One region of the Ruminococcus sp. AF17-22AC genome, then DNA from elsewhere that is predicted to be linked to it. Evidence: riboswitches for the same ligand, from Rfam matches in the RefSeq annotation. Region 1 holds a riboswitch; the other holds the start of a gene.
What was found. A riboswitch is a leader RNA that binds a small molecule or an ion and turns the genes downstream of it on or off. The one in region 1 is predicted to bind cobalamin.
Positions count from the first base shown of each region.

Region 2: another riboswitch for cobalamin. It lies ahead of DWW86_RS06325 (cysteine-rich small domain-containing protein); the one in region 1 lies ahead of DWW86_RS03980 (sirohydrochlorin cobaltochelatase).

Region 1 is NZ_QRXT01000002.1:143,119-146,549, reverse strand. Features, by position in the region: gene DWW86_RS03985 (hypothetical protein) at 1-395, opposite strand, end outside; gene DWW86_RS03980 (sirohydrochlorin cobaltochelatase) at 493-1,866, opposite strand; cobalamin riboswitch at 2,039-2,243, opposite strand; gene DWW86_RS03975 (Na+/H+ antiporter NhaC family protein) at 2,290-3,431, opposite strand, start outside.
Region 2 is NZ_QRXT01000003.1:221,568-224,998, forward strand. Features, by position in the region: gene nudC (NAD(+) diphosphatase) at 1-483, opposite strand, end outside; cobalamin riboswitch at 767-959, shown strand; gene DWW86_RS06325 (cysteine-rich small domain-containing protein) at 1,290-1,586, shown strand; gene DWW86_RS06330 (phosphatase) at 2,167-2,880, opposite strand; gene DWW86_RS06335 (glycyl radical protein) at 3,198-3,431, shown strand, end outside.

The DNA of each region.
Region 1 (3,431 bases):
GGCTCAAGAATCTCTGCACCGTCTTTCTGAGCATCTTCTGCCGTTCCAACAAAGAGATTTACGATTTTTTTGGAATTCAGACTTACATGAATGGTCATTTTGCCATCTTTGACAGTCAGTTCACCTTTTCCGTCGTTTGCTTCATTTACATGGAACATGGAGCTGTCGGTATCAAACTCTGCTGTGTAGACACCATCTTCCAGGACATCACCTTTTGCAGTATCGTCTGCTTTAGCACCTTCTGATGATTCGTCTGTTTTTGTCTCTTCTGTAGTTTCCTGCTCTGCAGATTTTGCAGAAACTGCCTTCGCTCCTTCTGCCAAAACCGGGCTGTAACTGCCGATCATAAGTGCTCCACTTAATACACATGCCATCATTGCCACTGAACGTTTCATAATATAAAATCCTCCTGTTTTACAGGAAATGCCCGGAAGGACCTGAATCCTCCCGGGCAGCCCCCGTTATCTTACATAAAAATTATGTACTGTTTTATTATTCTGCAGCTTCTTCTGTTGTCTCTGCTGTGTCATCTGCTGCTGTATCGTCTGTTGCTTCTGCGTCAGCATCATCTGTTGTTGCTTCTGCATCTGTTCCAAGGGAATCAATTGCAGCTTTTGTGTGCTCTACATACAGATCTTCTACTGCTTCGATTCTTCCAAGTCCTTCGATCTGGCAGTCAATGCTGTCAAAAGCACCGGATGCTTCGAACTGGGATTTCCAGGAATCTTCATCATCACCGGCCATATCGTTGTTTGCATGGTCACCAGCAACAACCATCAGCGGACGAAGAACAACTTTCTTGAATCCTGCGTCTTTAACTTTTGCAATAACAGCCTGGCATTCTGTATCTTCCGGCTCACCTTCTACAGTACCGATGAAAGCGTTTGTGAATCCAAGGTCATCCATCTGTGTCTGCATCTGATCGTATGTTACGTTTGCTGTATGGGAAGTACCATGTCCCATGAATACAAATGCTGTTCCGTCTTCTGCAGCAGCTTCCATGCTGTCATATCCTGCGATCTTGCAAGCTTCATCTGTGATAGCCTGTGCAACTGCTTTCTTGTCATCGTTGATTACAGTAGCGTCATCGCCTACTTCACCAAGCATTGGCTCTGCGATTGCCACAGATTCGAATTTGTCTTTGTAGCTGTCGATTGCTTCTACCATCTCATCGTACTCAGCACCATGCATCAGATGTGTAGGCTGAACAACAAGATTCTTAACACCGTTTGCAACTGCACGGTCAAGAGCCTGATCCATATTGTCGATTACTTCATCGTCTCTTGCTTCTACATGGTTGATGATAATCTGTGCTGTAAATGCACGTCTTACAGACCAGTCCGGATATGCTTCCTGAAGTTTGTCTTCGATTCCTTTGATATCCTGTGCACGGCTGTCATTGAAAGAAGTACCAAAACTTACAACGAGAAGCTCATTCTCACCGATTTCATCCTGATTACGTGGATCATCCTTGGATGCATCACCTGTATCTGCACCGAAATATTCCGGGCTTGCTTCTTCGCCTTCAACCAGTTCTTTCTGAGCATCTGTCAGTTTGTCCCATGCTTCTTTTGCAGCTTTGCAGTCTTCGTCAGTTGTATCGTTTCTTTCCTGAACGTAGATCTTGTCGATCAGTGCTGCAACTTCATCCGCTGCTTTCTGGTCATCATCGGATGCTTCTTCTGTATCTGCAGCATCTGCGTCTTCTTCTGTATCTGCAGCATCTGCGTCTTCTTCTGTATCTGCTGTTTCCTCTGTTGCTGCCTCTGCAGTGTCATCAGAAGCATAAATGCTTGCAGATCCCATCATTGTGACTGTTGCTACAGCCATAGCCAGTGCCAGTGCTTTTACAGTTTTGTTTTTCATGTTTGTTTCCTCCTGTACTTGTGGTTTTCATGAAAATTAAAATGAATAACAAAGTACGGCTGATAGTCCGGTGGATAGTTTTATGTATTTTTTACACAAAAAAACTCCTGCACCGGGCTAAGAGTTTCTGGATTATGGTACAACCAATTACTCGTGATCCGGAATTAAAAAATCCCCGTACCAACAGCAGGCAGGTTTCCTGACTTACAGATCAACACATAAAAAGTCGCCTTCCCGGTTCTCCAGTGGCTGCGCATCCACGCATGACTTTACATTCCCTGTTTACAGTGACGAGATCGTACAGGACTTACACCTGTTTCCCTTTTAACTTGTGATTTCTTATAAAAATCATCTGCACCTGTTGTTTTATTATTCAATTTCTTACAGAATACCACTATTTTTTCAACTTTACAATAGGTCCGGTTATTTTTTTATCAATAAGTCCCACAGAGGCAGCAGGTACAAAAACAATGCAAACAATACGCTGCTCTCCGGTGCGCCTACTGCTGCCAGTGGCACAGCGCCTGCAATTGACCATGGTATAAGCGGTGCTATGACCACTGCGCTGTCCTCCAGATAGTTGGCGAATTTTTCTTTATCTGCTTCGGTTCTGCTGCACAACTGATCCGTCAAAATAATCGACAATGTCTGGTTACATGCCACAACGCCGGTCAGAACTGCCGTCACAAATACTGCCAGATATGGTTTCGTCTTGTCTGCAAGTGCGATGACCATTTTTTGAATGCCATCCAGAATACCGGTTTCCTGAAAGATACCGGAATAGGATGATGAAATGCAGACTATCGCGCCTACCTTTACCATAGAAGAAATTCCTCCACCATCCAGCATAGATGTCACCGCAGAATCTGCGGAATGAAAGCCGGTCAAAATCAGCATCGAAAGATTTTTTACCGGAATTCCCTGAAACCAGATGCAGATCGGTATCGCTGTAAGAATACTCGCGATCATCGAAATTTTTACTCCGGCCTGCATTACCGACAATACCAGAATCACAACTGCCGGAAGCAATGTGATCCAGCCAATCTGAAATTCGTTTCCAAAAATTTTTACAAGATCCGGCACTTCTGCTGTGCCATGAAGGTTCCTGCTGACACAGAAATAAATAAGCGCTGTCACGATAAACGGTACCGCTCCACTTCGTATCATATTTCTGATATTTCGGTAAACACTGGTTCCCGTCAGTTCAGAGACAAGAAGTGCGCTCGTTGATACCGGTGAACAGCGGTCTCCAAAATAAATGCCGGACAAGATTGCCCCGCCTGCCATCCACGGACGGATACCAAGTGTTGACGCGATTGTCGCACAGACAACGCCCATCGTTGCCGCGGTTCCGAAAGAAGTCCCCGTCAGCACAGAAACAAGGCAATTCAAAAGAAACGTCATAAGAAGAAAAGTAGATGGTTTTATCAGATGAATCGTATAACAGATGATTGCAGGAATCGTCCCTGCCTGACGCCAGAGCGCCGTCAGCATCCCGATCAGAATAAATGTAAACAGGATGTTTCTGACTTTTTTGATTCCCTGCAATATCATCTTCCCTATAG
Region 2 (3,431 bases), on a different contig from region 1:
GATACCGACGATCACAGCCGGCATCAGAACCGGATATTCCTGGCGTCCACAGGAAGGACAGTACATCATACGTTCCCCCTTGTCATGTATCATCGGCTGACCACAGCATCCACAGAAACGGCGGTTACGATACCAGAACCAGAGCTGATATCCGGTGATCACTGCGAAAGAGATATACTGTGGCTGTACATAACGGAGTTCACGGTTTTCATAAAAACCATAGCCTGGCAGCAGAGCAGTGTTCAGATCCGGAATCAGGTAAAAACGTTCCTCGTCAATAGAGAAAAGATAAATATAATTTTCATATAGATCGGCTACTTTGTCTTCCAGCTCGCGAAAGCGTGGAAGTGTGATAACATCGGAACTGTCCTCTTTGCGGAAAAAACTCTTTCCATTTTCGTAGGCAAGAATGATACTGTTTTCATCCGGTGCGACCGGTTTATATTCATTGTGATAAGTGTGCGGGGCAATATCCTGAATCATAAAAAATCCTCCTTTGGTTGCCTGGCCTGTATCTGTCGGAACACAGGACGGAAAATATAATTCAGTATAGGACATATGCAGAAAAAAAGCAATGCTGCTGTGAACGGAGTGAACAGTAACAAATCTGGTGTATTGACTCGACAAAATTACCAATGTGAAAGGCAGAAAAACAATAGCAGAACAGAGCGTTTTCCTGAATACATAAAATGATAAAAATTTGACAAAATGTTATGCGGGTTATTGACAGCAAACTGGCATCGTGTTATTATGATGTCAGTATAATTCCATATTGAACATATGAAGTGCAGATTGTTGTCCGCGTAGCAATCTGAAGAGGGAATCAGGTGCAAGTCCTGAGCGATCCGGTCACTGTAACAGAGGAGCGACTTTTCATTATCCCATTGTACATAGTATGAGAAGGGGAAAGGAAGCGATGATGCTGAAGTCAGGAAACCTGCTTTGTATGGCGAGGTTAAACTTCCGTGTAAAGTGTAACAACCAACTTAGGGTATCCGCAACCCAAAGCGTTGTCTGCTGATTGGAAGCAGGCATTTTTTTATGGAATTCGCCTGTTCGTATGAATTATACCTATGCGTTTGTGGTTTTGCCACCACAGACCAGAACCCTTTAGGGGTATGATTAAATGGCAGGCGGTACTACTCCGGATGCATTCGTTCCCTCCGCATATTTGAACGGATTCATTGTCTACCCCGGAGCAGTATCGCAAATCCTCTAAAATAAGTTTCGAAGATGACCAGTTCGGCAGTGCCGTGACTGGATTTTTTTATATAACGAGGTGAAAGTAAATGGAAAAACCATATTGGGAAGGGAAACACTATGCTTTTTTCAGCAATAAGGAATGTGAATATTTTCCGTGCCATGCAGGCGCAGATCCGGAGAACTTTAACTGTCTGTTCTGCTACTGTCCGCTGTATGCACTGGGAGATAAATGTGGCGGGAATTTCAGAATGACCGAGAAGGGAATTAAAGACTGCACGAACTGTCAGCTGCCGCACAAAGCACAGAACTACGGGTACGTAACAGGGAAATATAGCGAGCTGGCGGAACTGATGAAGAAGATACGAGAAAACGAAATAGAGTAAGAAGAATGACGATAAAGTCATACTGCCTACTTGTAAAGGAATATGCGTTCTGTTTACTGAACACGCTGCGTTTCCGAATTTCATACATGCGCTTATTAGCGATTGCTCCGCATAACTCGCTGTCGCTCAGACAGATGCTCTGCAACCGCAGCTAGCATGTACGAAATTTACGGAAGCCTTGCTGAGTTCCGTAAATAGAACGCATATTCTTTCAAGATAGCAGTATACTTTATCTGTTTTTTGACGAGTTCTATTTCTTTACTAAACACGTAATGTATTTTCACGTCCAGCTCCTTTTCCCCACAACCGGGAAGGCCTCGCCGGCCAGCAGCCGAAGGCTGCGGTCCACCCACGGGGCGTGGTGGTATCACAAAGATGATACAGAAAATAAGAGAAGAGGAATGAATGGTATAAAATTATAATAGTCTATAGGTGAAAAGGATATTTGCTTAAAATTATTAAATATTCCTATACACAGAAAAAGGAACAGTCTCCTGACATTTAATCCGGAAATGCAGCGTGTCAACAAGTCAGGAGACTGTTCGCTTTTTCGTTATATATATATATTATATATCTATTCCTACCTCTCACTCAGTATCATCTTCAACCGGGGGATATCATTATTCAATATCATTTTTTCGGGAAACATCATCTCATGTACAAACTCTGCCCCATAAGTAAAATCCCCGATATGTTCTGCTCCATGGCTGTCGCTCGACAGCACGATCGGAATCTCATACTTCATACAATACTTCAGGATCTCACGGTTATTTTCTTTCGTATCCCCACGATATCCGTCGGGCATCAGCGAAGCTTCGTTAATCTCAAAAATCACCCCATATTCCTTTGCACCGAAAGCCAGCGTTTCATAATCTACCGGAAAGGCAGGATTATCACAATGGCCAAGCACCTTTACACAGGGATGCCTCATTGCATTCAGATAAGCACTCGTATTTTCCTCGACAGAACCACTCTTATAATTCTGCGCATGCATACTTGCGATTGCATAATCCAGTTCGCTGAGCAGTTCGTCATTCAGATCCAGATGCCCCTCCGTATCCAGAATATTTAATTCTGCTCCAAATAAAAGCTCAATCCCAAATCTTTTTTTCGGCGCGTAGGTAAGACTCCTGAAATAAGAAGAAGTTCCTGCGGCAAGTGTTCCCGGACCGTGATCCGTGATGCCGAGCAGTTTCAGTCCTTTTTTAGAAGCAGCTTTTGCCATGTCTGAGATGGTACAGGACGTTCCGTGTCCGCTTGCAATCGAATGCGTATGTATATCAGAAAGATACATCAAAAATCCCCCTTTCAAGGAATTAATTTTTTATATAATTCGAACTGTCAATACAATATAAAATCTTCTAAAACCAGTATGGCAGTATGTTCTTGAAAAGTCAACCCGAAAATCAGACTTCAAACAAAAACCAACATAAAACCAACAAAAACCACAACAAAAACCTCGTAAAAAACAAATAAATAATGTTGGATTTTGTTGACATATAAAAGCTTGTAAGGTATAATGACTTTATATGAATCGTGGCGTCCCAGCGCCTTCTGATACATATGAGATATGGCGTTTTTTAGACACCATGAGAAAGGAGAAGTGTGGAGATGTTTAATACCACAGACATTCCAAAATCATCCAGAATCCCGAAGCTGATCGAAGCACTTTATGCAAAGATGCCGGTGATCGAATCTGCCAGAGCAAAACTGATTACGGAATCCTATAAGGCTACCGAAGGGCAGCCGGTGATTACCAGACGCGCGGAAGCTTTTGCTCACATTCTCCGGAATATTCCGATTATCATTCGTGATAATGAGCTGATCGTAGGAAGCAGCACGATC